Regions from separate parts of the Mesorhizobium sp. CA4 genome, predicted to be linked through region 2. Evidence: predicted binding sites of a transcription regulator. Region 2 holds the regulator's gene; each other region holds the start of a gene.
What was found. The regulator LexA, encoded in region 2, represses DNA repair genes until DNA is damaged. The targets are predictions, from matches to a motif close to TGTTCNNNNTGTGTTCNG.

Region 1 (3,840 bases), on a different contig from region 2:
ATGTGGCCGACGACCTGGCCGTCTTCCTCTGCAACCAGCTCGACGACGGCGTCGCCGCCGGTGACCAGCGCGTCGACCAGACCGGCTTCCGCCTGCTGGCCAAAGGCATGCTCTTCGACGAGACGGATCGCCTCGCGATCCCGCGGCGTCGCCGCGCGTATCGACATCATGCTCATGTGAGTTTAGTTCCTTTTGCGATCTTGGCTCCGCGCAAAAACTCCTGCGCGGCGGCAGGCCTTCCGCCCGCCCGTTGAACTTCGACCAGCCTGACCGCGCCCGATCCGCAGGCGACCGTCAGCCGGTCATCGAGAATTCCTCCCGACTCGCCGGCGCCATCCGAGAGCGTCGAGCGAAGCAGTTTCAGCCGCTCCATGCGGCCGCCAATTTCGACCTCGCACCACGCGCCCGGGAAGGGCGAGAGGCCGCGAATGTGATTGTGGACTTCGCCAGAAGGCCGCGTCCAGTCTACGCGTGTCTCCGATTTATCGATCTTTTGGGCGTAGGTCACCCCTTCCGCCGCCTGCGGGGTAAATGTCATACAATTTATCCCCAACTGCGCGAGCGCCTCGACCATCAGCGATGCGCCCTGCACCATCAGGCGATCATGCAATTCGCCGGCCGTCATATCGGGTCCGATGGCGCATTTTTCAACCATAGCCACCGGTCCGGTGTCCAGACCCTCTTCCATCTTCATGACCATCATGCCGGTCTCGGTATCGCCGGCCATGATGGCGCGCTGGATCGGAGCTGCACCACGCCAGCGTGGCAAAAGCGAGGCATGGCCGTTGAGGCAGCCCAGCCTCGGCGCGTCCAAAACGGCCTTCGGCAGGAGCAGGCCGTAAGCCACGACGACAGCGACATCGGCCTTCAAGGCGGCGAAGGCCTGCTGCTCGGCCTCGCTTTTCAGCGATTTCGGCGTGCGCACCTCAAGCCCCAACCGCTCCGCCTCGCGCTGCACCGGCGAGGGCGTCAATTCCAGCCCGCGCCGGCCGCCAGCGCGCGGCGGCTGGGTGTAGACGGCCGCGATCTCGTGGCCGGCCTCGGCAATAGCGCGCAAGGTCGGCACGGAAAAATCCGGCGTGCCCATGAAGATGGCGCGAAGGGGCATGCCCCTCTAGCCCACCATCTTGCCCGGCGCCTTGTCCTTGGCGAGCTTCTTGAACTTCCGCACCACCATGTCGCGCTTCAGTTTCGATATATGGTCGATGAACAGCACGCCGTTGAGATGGTCGATCTCGTGCTGCAGGCAGGTGGCCATCAGGCCTTCCGCCTGCATCTCCTGCAATTTGCCGTCGCGGTCGAGATATTTCACGCGCACCGAAGCCGGGCGCTCGACCTCGGCATAATAATCGGGAATCGACAGGCAGCCCTCCTCATAGACCGAGCGCTGGTCGGCGCTTTCGAGGATTTCCGGGTTGATGAAGACATGCGGCTCCGGCGGCTCACCCTCCTTGGCGAGATCGATGACCAACAGCCGCCTCGGCACGCCGACCTGGATCGCCGCAAGGCCGATGCCGGGCGCGTCATACATGGTTTCCAGCATGTCGTCGGCGAGCTTGCGCAAATCGGCATCGACGCGCTCCACCGGCTTGGAAACCTGGCGCAGGACGGGATCGGGAAGGATGATGAGCGGCTTGATCGACATGGCGTCTCACCTAAGACCTCGCTTGACAAGCGTCAACCGGGGCACCGTTGGCCTGTTCACGTTTTGATCTGTGCCACGCGGCCGAATCGGTTATGCTGTCCAAATGAACGACATGACCTCGATCCTTTCCGAGCCCATCGCGCGGCTTGGCGCCACGACCATCACGCTTGGCCAGGCGCTGGCTTTCGGCGCAATCCTTCTGCTTGCGCTGTTCGTGGCGCTTGTCATCGCCTTGTGGCGCGCGGCCGGGGCGCGCGCGGCGGCCGCTGCGGAAGCAGCCGACCATGCCCGCGATGCCGAGGCGAGGATGGCCGACATCATGCAGGCGCAGGCCGAGATGCAGGGGCGCATGGGCGCGATCGCCGAGGTGTTCGGGGCGCGGCAGGCCGAGCTCACCCAGTCTCTGGGACAGCGGCTTGACGCCATGACCGGCCGCCTCGGCCAGACCATGGCCGAGCAGACCAAGTCGACGCATGAAAGCCTGGCCAAGCTGCAGGAGCGGCTGGCGGTGATCGATACCGCGCAGGGCAATATCCAGTCCTTGGCCGGCCAGGTCGTGCAACTGCAGGCGATCTTGTCCAACAAGCAGACGCGCGGCGCCTTCGGCCAGTCGCGCATGGAAGCGATCGTCGCCGACGGTCTACCGCACGGCGCCTATGAATTCCAGGCCAGCCTCTCCAACGGCAGCCGGCCCGACTGCCTGGTGCGGATGCCGAACGGCGCGCCGATGCTCGCCATCGACGCAAAATTCCCACTGGAAGCGTGGAACGCCATCCGCGCCGCCGAGGGGGAGAACATGCAGAAGGCGGCGGCGCAGGCTTTCCGGCGCGACATCGAGGTGCATATCCGCGATATCGCCGAAAAATACCTGATCCAGGGCGAGACCCAAGACACCGCCTTCATGTTCGTTCCGTCGGAATCGGTGTTCGCCGAGATCCACGAGAATTTCGAGGCGGTGGTGCAGAAGGCGCATCGCGCCCGCGTCGTCATCGTCTCGCCCTCGCTGCTGATGCTGTCGATCCAGGTCATCCAGGCGATCCTGAAGGACGCCCGCATGCGCGAGCAGGCGCATCTGATCCAGGGCGAGGTCATCCGGCTGATGGAGGATGTGGCGCGGGTCGACGAGCGGGTGCGCCGGCTGCAGACGCATTTCGGCCAGGCGGCGCGGGACATAGACGACATCCTGGTCTCGACGTCGAAGGTGACCAAGCGCGGTCAGAAGATCGAGGCGCTGGAATTTGCCGAGGGCGAGGCCGAGGCGCCGCGCGGCGGTCCCGCCAAGGCGGAAACCGGCGCGCGGGTGGCCGATTCAAAGACGGGTCAGCTCAGGCTGCGGGTCGTCGAAGGCGACGAGTAGCCGGTCAGGCACCAGGAAAAGGGCAAAGCCTTCGCTTTCGCCATCCATAGGCGAAGATGAAGGCGGACGGCGCCACCATCGCCAACCTTGTAACCATGACATTTTTTCGTTGGCGCGCCGCGGCCTTTTGCGTGCACCATGGGCGATCCCGTTCTTCGCAAGGCCCTCGCCCATGACCACCCTGCCCGGCATCTCCGACATCCGCGCCGCCGCCGAGCGGCTTTCCGGCCTGATCGTCGAAACGCCGCTGATCGAATCGCCGGAGCTCAACAAGCGCTATCGCGGCCGCATCCTGTTCAAGCCCGAGACGCTGCAGCGCACCGGCTCCTTCAAGATCCGCGGCGCCTACAACAAGCTGTCATCGCTCAGCGAGGAAGAGCGCGGCCGTGGCGTCGTGGCCTTCTCTTCCGGCAACCATGCGCAAGGCGTGGCAGCTTCGGCCGCCATGTTCGGCGTCAAGGCGGTCATCGCCATGCCGGCCGACGCGCCGGCGCTGAAAGTCGGCAATGTCCGCAAGATGGGCGCCGAAGTGGTGCCGTTCGACCGTTTCAAGGACGACCGCATGGCTGTCGTGCGCCCCTATATCGAGAAGGGCATGGTGCTGGTGCCGCCCTTCGACGATCCGGCGATCATTGCCGGCCAGGGTACGATCGGCCTGGAGCTGATGAAGCAGGCGAAAGCGCTCGGCGTGGCGCTCGACGCCATCGTCGTCCCTTGCGGCGGCGGCGGCCTGTCGAGCGGCATTTCCGTCGCGGTCATGGACGCTTCGCCGCGCACGCAAGTCTGGGCGGTCGAGCCCGAGCATTTCGACGACACGCGCCGCTCGCTGGCCAAGGGC
Region 2 (3,840 bases):
CGCCGCTTACCTCGTCATCTCCGGCATCGTGGTGGCGGCCGAACGAAGCTTCATCATGCTCGCCGTAATGCTCGCGGCCGTGCTCTTCGATCGCGCGGCGCTCACCATGCGCAACCTGGCGATCTCGGCCATTGCCGTTATCCTTGTTTCGCCGCACGAAGTGGTCGGCCCGAGCTTCCAGATGTCCTTCGCCGCCACCGCCGCCCTGGTCGGCGCCTATGCCGGCTTTGCGGACTATCGCGCCGGCAAAACGATCGCGCCGCCGGCAAAGCGTTCGTTCCTCGGGTTCCTGTCGCGAAAACTGGCGGTTGGCGTGGGCGGCGCCGCCGTGACGTCGCTCATCGCGGGGAGCGCGACATTGCTGTTTGCGATCTGGCATTTTCAGCGCGTCTCGCCACTCAGCCTGCTCGCCAATCTGGCGGTCATGCCGATCGTCTCGCTGATCGTCATGCCGTTCGCGGTGTTGAGCGCGCTGGCCATGCCCTTCGGCTTCGACGGGCCGTTCCTCTATGTGATGGGCAAAGGCCTGACGGCAATGATCGCCATCTCGGCATGGATCTCCGAGCGCTCACCGGTCGACGCCGTCGGGCTGATCTCGATCCAGTCGGTGCTGCTGGCGACGATCGCGCTGGTCATCGCGACGATGGCCACCACCTGGCTAAGGCTTGCCGCTGTTCCCTTCGCGCTTGCCTCACTGCTGGCCATTCCGCATGTCCGCACGCCGGATGTGCTCATTTCGGAGGACGCGCATCTGGTGGCGATGCCGATCGGCGGCGGCGAGCTTGCCGTCAATCGCGCACGCTCCAACGAGTTCACCACCGACAACTGGAAACGGGCGTTGAGAGCCGAGGACATCGTGCCGCCGGAGACGTTCGCCCAAGATGCGCTGGACATCGCCGACCCCGTCGACCTGCCGCCCGGCTCGCCCTTCTACTGCACAGGTGATCTCTGCATCGGCCGGCATCCGTCCGGCGCCATCGTCGCGCTCGCCGAAAACCGCGACAGCGCCCGGCCGGCCTGCGGCTTCGCCGACCTCATCGTCATCAACGACGCCACGGCCTACAATCCTTGCCGCGATCCGCGCGTGCTTGTCGTCACCAAGCGGCAACTGGCGCGCGACGGCAGCGCCGCTGTTTTCTTCGATCTGCAATCGGCAACCGCGCCGCCGACTATTCGCTACGCGGTCGAAGAACCATACCGACCCTGGCACGAGCAGCGGAAATACGCACGCGAGGCAAGAGGACTGCCGCCCTATCAAAAGCCTGAGCGGGCGGATGCGAAACCTTCGCAATCGGATCAGTAGCGGCGGATCAGCCCGACAAGCTTGCCCTGCACCTTCACCCGATCCGGCCCGAAGATGCGGGTTTCGTAGGCGGGGTTGGCCGCCTCCAGCGCGATCGAGGCACCCTTGCGGCGGAAGCGCTTGAGCGTCGCTTCCTGGTCGTCGACCAGTGCCACCACGATCTCGCCCGGGCTTGCCGTGTTGGCGTTGCGGATGATGACGGTATCGCCGTCGAAGATGCCGGCCTCGATCATCGAGTCGCCCTTGACCTCCAGCGCATAATGCTCGCCGCCGGCGATCATGTCCGGCGGCACCGTGATCGAATGCGTCTGGTGCTGGATGGCGTCGATCGGCACGCCGGCGGCGATGCGGCCCATCACCGGAATGGACACGGCAGAGCCGGCATCGTCATCATTGCTCGGCGCCGGGGCGCGCGACGGCGCCGCCGGCTTCACCTGACGGCTGAGATTGTTCTGACCCAGGCTGCCTTGAATGACGCTCGGCGAAAACTTCTTCGCCGCGTTGAGGCCGGGGGCGATCGAATCGGGCAGGCGCAGCACTTCCAGCGCGCGCGCCCGGTTCGGCAGCCGGCGAATGAAGCCGCGTTCCTCCAGCGCCGTGATCAGCCGGTGGATGCCGGACTTGGAGGCGAGGTCGAGCGCTTCCTTCATCTCGTCGAAAGACGGCGGAATCCCGCTTTCCTTCAGCCTTTCGTGGATGAACATCAGAAGTTCATGTTGTTTGCGCGTCAGCATGGCGGCCCCCACGGGTTCTGAAACCAGAATCAGAAAACAAACCCAGAACAAACACTATCTGTTCCAGTTGTGTTCCGCAACCGTTTAAAGTTTAGTGAATTTGTTGACGATTTGTTCAGCGTAACATCAGCACGCTGCATTCGGCGCCGGTCTCTGCAGCCGGCGCGAAGGGCTCGCGCACGATCAGGCCGTTGGCCTCGGCGAGCGTCCTGAGCATCGAGGAGTCCTGGATGCCGAAGGGAGTCGCGACCAGGGCGCCGGCTTCCTCGCGCACGGAGGCGCGCACATAGTCCTGCCTGAGGTCGTTGGCCTGCATCGCGGCGCCCAACCGGGCCGCTCGCAGGTCCTGCCGGTGGTCGCGGCCGCCGAGCCGGGCAAGCAGCGGCTTCAGGAAGAGTTGCGAGCAGACGATGCTGGCTACCGGATTGCCGGGCAGGCCGATGCAGCGGATATTGCCAAGCCGGCCAAACATCAGCGGTTTGCCGGGGCGCATGGCGATCTTCCAGAAATCGAGCTTCATGCCTTCGCCGGTCAGAACGTCGTGGATCAGGTCGTGATCGCCGACCGAGGCGCCGCCGAGCGTGACGATGACGTCGGCGTTCGCCTCGACCGCTTTCCGGACCAGCGTGGCGATGGCCTCCTTGCGGTCGGCAGCGATGCCGAGATCGAGCACGCGCGCGCCGACCGACTGGGCGGCGGCGGCAACGCCATAAGCATTCGATGAAATGATCTGGTCGGGGCCGAGCGTGCTGCCCGGCGGCAGCAATTCATCGCCGGTGGCGATGATCGCGACCAGCGGCCGGCGCACGAGGTTCAAGGCAGAATGGTTGGCCGAGGCCGCCAGCGAAAGGGCCGCCGCGTCGAGCACGCGGCCCTTTTCGAGCAGCACGTCGCCCTGAACGAAGTCGAGCCCGCGGCGGCGCACATTGCGTGCTTCCGCGGTCGGTTGCGTCACCTCGATCCTGCCATTGCCGAGATCGCGGACGTTTTCCTGGATGACGACGGTGTCGGCGCCTTCAGGCAGTGGCGCGCCGGTGAAGATGCGCACGGCCTGGCCTTTTCCGACGGCTCCGGAGAAACCGCGTCCGGCGGGCGCCATGCCTATGACCTCGAGCCGCGCCGGCGCCGCGGCAACATCGGCCGAGCGCACGGCATAGCCATCCATCGCGGAGGCGTTAAAGGGCGGCTGCGTGCGCAGTGCGACAACCGGTTCCGCCAGGACCCGACCGGCCGCGTCCGCCAGCGGAACGCTCTCGCCCGGCAATGGCGTCGCGTCGTCGAGCAAGCGTTCGAGCGCCTCGGCGACCGGCACCAAAGCCATCAGGCATCCACCTTGTAGTCGCCGGACTTGCCGCCGGTCTTCTCGACCAGCCGGATACCGGAAATCACCATGCCGCGGTCCGCAGCCTTGGCCATGTCGTAGATGGTGAGGCAGGCGACCGAAGCGGCGGTCAGCGCCTCCATCTCCACGCCCGTCTTGCCGGTGACACGGGCGAGCGCGGTAACCTTAAGACCGGGCAACGAACGGTCTGGCTCGATCTCGACGGCCACTTTGGTGAGAAGCAGCGGATGGCAAAGCGGGATCAGCTCATGCGTCTTCTTCGCCGCCATGATGCCGGCGATGCGCGCTGTGCCCAGCACATCGCCCTTCTTGGCGTCGCCAGCGAGAATCATCTCCAGCGTTTCAGGCTGCATGGTGACAACGCCTTCGGCGATCGCCGTGCGTGTCGTCTCGGCCTTGTCGCCGACATCGACCATGTTGGCTTCGCCTTTGGCGCCGAGGTGGGTGAGGGCCATTTCAGA
Region 3 (3,840 bases), on a different contig from region 2:
GGTCGATGCCAAGGCAGGCGCCGATCTGTTCAAGTCGGCGCTCAATGACGTGAAGGCCAAGCTGAACTGAGCTGAGTTCGAAGTTTCGCAGTCAAAAGCCGCCCGGGCAACCCGGCGGCTTTTTTGTTGGCGCGGATGATCTCCCCCCTCGAGGGGGAGATGTCGCCGAAGGCGACAGAGGGGGTCCTCTCACGTAGAGCGCCGACTTCATTTGCTGCCGCGGAAGGAGGCCGGCGCTTCACGCGCGATGACCCCCTCTGCCTGCCGGCCATCTCCCCCTCACGAGCGGAGATTATTCCAGCCCGGCGAAGCTCTCTTCCTCTTCTGCTATCTCGGCCCCGCCCAACCGGAACGGCGCGAACGAGGCCCGGTGCAGCCTCGCCACCGGGCCGTGCGCCTCGATGGCGGTGCGGTGCCGGACCGTCGCATAGCCCATATGCACCTCGAAGCCGTAATGTTCGTGGTGGCCGCCACAGCCGCACATCATGCGGTCGCGCATCACCTTGGCGACGATCGAGGCGGCGGCTATCGATTGCGAGCGCTGGTCGCCCTTGATGAGCGCCCGGCCTTCGCAGGCGAGACCAGGCGGAACGTCGCGGCCATCGGCCAAAGCGAGTTTCGGTTGCAGCGAGAGACCCGCCGCGGCGCGGCGCATCGCTTCCAGGCTTGCTTTCAGAATGTTGCTGTTGTCGATGCCTTCGGCGCTGATCGAGGCCATCGAGACGCTGAGCGCCGAGGCGAGAATCTTGAGGAACAGCGCCTCGCGCTGCAAATGGGTGAGGCGTTTGGAATCGTCGAGGCCTTCCGGGATACTGGCGGGATTGAGCACCACCGCGGCAGCCACCACCGGACCAGCGAGTGGACCGCGGCCTGCCTCGTCCATGCCGGCAACCGGCCACAGCCCGTCCGCCATCGCCTTCGTCTCGATCGAGAAGTCGGGCTTCTCGACCATTTCAAAGAGAAGCGGAGAATCGGAACGCGCGCGAGCCATGGTGCGGCGAGGTTCGCATCGGCTCCGATTCTCCGCAAGTCCTTCCGGGTCGGATGGGGCGTCGGACCGGGAAGGCACCGTCTCACGGCCGGGGGACAAGGGCCGGACGGAATTTCGAAACAAATGGCAATTCCAGACGGAAAATCACTTTGCCTGGAAGTGCTTAGCGCCGGCCCGTCATGGCCGGTGCTGGCGTCAAAGCAGCATCAGCTGCTCGCCGGCGCCGGAGCCTGCGACGAATTGGTCGGTACGGAGCTGCCGCCGCTCGACATTGAGGCCGAGCCGCTTGGCGGCGATCTCGAAGCGCCGGCCGATCTGCCAGGCATAGGGACCGGCGCCCTTCATGCGCTTGCCCCATTCGGAATCGTAATCCTTGCCGTCACGCATCGAGCGGATCAGCGACATCACATGCCGGTAGCGGTCCGGATAATGCCGCAACAGCCAATCCTTGAAGATCGGCGCCACCTCGAGCGGCAGGCGCAGGATGACGTAGCCGGCCTCCCTGGCGCCTGCGGCTCTGGCCGAATCGAGGATGCGCTCCATCTCCGGATCGTTGAGACCCGGGATGATCGGCGCCACCATCACCGATGCCGGAATTCCGGCATCGGAAAGCTGCCTGATCGCCTCCAGCCGCTTCGTTGGCGTCGACGCGCGCGGCTCCATGGTTCTGGCCAGCATGCGGTCCATCGTCGTCACCGACAGCGCCACTTTTGCAAGGCCGCGCTCGGCCATGCGCGACAGGATGTCGATGTCGCGCGTCACCAGCGCCGACTTCGTCACGATGCCGACCGGATGGCCGCGCGCCTCCAGCACTTCCAGGATCTCGCGCATGATCCGGTACTGCTTCTCGATCGGCTGGTAGGGATCGGTGTTGGTGCCGATGGCGATGGTGCGCGGCTGGTAGCCCGGTTTCGACAACTCCCTATCCAGCATGCGCACCGCGTCCGGCTTGGCGAACAGCTTCGATTCGAAATCGAGCCCCGGCGACAGGCCCATGAAGGCATGCGTCGGCCTGGCGAAGCAGTAGACGCAGCCATGCTCGCAGCCGCGATAGGGATTGATCGAGCGGTCGAAGGAAATGTCGGGCGATTCGTTGCGGGTGATGATCGTGCGCGGCTTTTCGACCTGCACTTCCGTCTTGAACGGCGGCAGCTCCTCCAGCGAGTTCCAGCCGTCGTCAAAGACATGACGGCTGGTCGGCTCGAACCGGCCGGACGGGTTGATGCCGGCCGAGCGGCCGCGATTGCGGTCGGGCCGCACGCGCATGCCGCTCTGCTCGATCATTGCATTTGCCATTTCGGCTCTTCCTGCTCCGAAAGCGGCAATGTCGGCGCGCACGATCTGTTCCATTTTCGCCCTCTCCCAGGGACTGTCAGCAGGCTGTCGAATCGCTCTGTTCATGAAACTATTCCTATTTCCTCGATGGGAACAAAGCAAGAACTTTTTCGCTTGAGGCGCGCAACTGGCGCATCGCCGCACTATCCGCTATTCGGCTAAAAATGCTCAGCGTTCTCATCGAAACCAAGAACGACGAAGAGGGTCTTGCCCGTACGCTCGCCTCGCTGGTCGGCGGCGCGGTCGAAGGCGTGGTGCGCGATGTGATCGTCTGCGATCAAGGTTCCGCCGACCAGACGCACCGGGTGGCCGAGCATGCCGGCTGTCATTATGTGACCGGCGGGATTGCCGTGGGTATCGGCCAGGCCAAGGGCGATTGGCTGCTGCTTCTGGAGCCCGGCGCCCGGCTTGCCGAAGGCTGGATCGACGAGGTCGTCGCGCACACGGCAAAACAGGCCATGCCGGCGCGCTTCGCGCGCGCCCGCGCCGATCGCACGCCTTTCCTGGCCCGCGTCTTTTCGGGCAACCGTGCGCTGGCCGAGGGTCTTGTCATCAGCAAGCGCCAGGCTGCGGCTTTGGCGAAGAGCGCGCGCAGCGCCGAAGCCCTGGCGCGCGGCCTGGCGACCAGGCGGTTGAACGCCGAAATCTGGGTAGCGCCGCCGAAGTGAGGCCTGTGCTTTACGAGGTAGGCTTGCCGCCGCGCCGAAGATGCTCGTCCAGCCGCAGCATGATCTCGACGAAGTTGCAGGGCATGTGCCGGTAGTCGAGCTGCGCCTTGATGATGCCGTCCCAGGCGTCCTTGCAGGCGCCGGGCGAGCCCGGCAGCACGAAGACGAAGGTGGCGTTGACGACGCCGCCGGTCGCCCGGCTCTGGATCGTCGAGGTGCCGATCTTGTCATAGGAGATGCGGTGGAAGACTTCCGAAAAGCCGTCCATGCGCTTTTCGAAGATCGGCTCCAGCGCCTCCGGCGTCACGTCGCGGCCGGTGAAGCCGGTGCCGCCGGTGGTGATGACGACGTCGATGTTTTCGTCCTTCGACCAGCCAAGCACCTTGTCGCGGATCTTGTCGCGGTCGTCGGTCACGATATCGCGCGCGGCAAGCGTATGGCCGGCTTCCGCGATGCGGTCGGCCAGCGTCTGGCCGGATCTGTCGTCGGCAAGGCTGCGCGTGTCGGAGACGGTCAGCACGGCGATGCGCACCGGAATGAAGGGCCGGCTTTCGTCAAGCTTCGCCATCGCTCACCTCCATGCTGCGCGTCGCGGCGACAAACCAGTCGGGATGGCGGGCGCGGATCGCGATCGCCGCGCGCTTGGCGACATTGCCGGTCTCGAAGAGGCCGAAGCATGTGGCGCCCGAGCCGGACATGCGCGCGAACGCGGCGTCGGCGCGTTTGAGCGCCTTGAGCGCCTCGCCGATGGCAGGTTCAATCGAACGCGCGGCGGGTTCGAGATCGTTGCGCGTCGCCTCCAGCCAGTTGCGGATTGCGTGAAAGTCGAGGCGCTTCGGCAGCGGC

Region 1: LB528_RS22760 (DNA recombination protein RmuC) is a predicted target of LexA. The motif match lies at 1,699-1,716, and genes of this name have one in related genera.
Region 3: LB528_RS28545 (PA0069 family radical SAM protein) is a predicted target of LexA. The motif match lies at 2,416-2,433, and genes of this name have one in related genera.

The regions. Positions count from the first base shown of each region.
Region 1 covers NZ_JAIUHK010000031.1:30,392-34,231, reverse strand. Annotated here, with positions in the region: gene LB528_RS22775 (GNAT family N-acetyltransferase) at 1-176, opposite strand, end outside; gene fmt (methionyl-tRNA formyltransferase) at 173-1,108, opposite strand; gene def (peptide deformylase) at 1,115-1,645, opposite strand; gene LB528_RS22760 (DNA recombination protein RmuC) at 1,749-3,002, shown strand; gene LB528_RS22755 (threonine/serine dehydratase) at 3,175-3,840, shown strand, end outside.
Region 2 covers NZ_JAIUHK010000009.1:61,295-65,134, reverse strand. Annotated here, with positions in the region: gene LB528_RS09840 (ComEC/Rec2 family competence protein) at 1-1,303, shown strand, start outside; gene lexA (transcriptional repressor LexA) at 1,297-2,037, opposite strand; gene glp (gephyrin-like molybdotransferase Glp) at 2,153-3,358, opposite strand; gene moaC (cyclic pyranopterin monophosphate synthase MoaC) at 3,358-3,834, opposite strand; gene trpC (indole-3-glycerol phosphate synthase TrpC) at 3,836-3,840, opposite strand, start outside.
Region 3 covers NZ_JAIUHK010000056.1:16,172-20,011, forward strand. Annotated here, with positions in the region: gene LB528_RS28535 (F0F1 ATP synthase subunit B) at 1-70, shown strand, start outside; gene LB528_RS28540 (ribonuclease HII) at 293-991, opposite strand; gene LB528_RS28545 (PA0069 family radical SAM protein) at 1,187-2,341, opposite strand; gene LB528_RS28550 (glycosyltransferase family 2 protein) at 2,491-2,994, shown strand; gene moaB (molybdenum cofactor biosynthesis protein B) at 3,005-3,562, opposite strand; gene LB528_RS28560 (4-(cytidine 5'-diphospho)-2-C-methyl-D-erythritol kinase) at 3,549-3,840, opposite strand, start outside.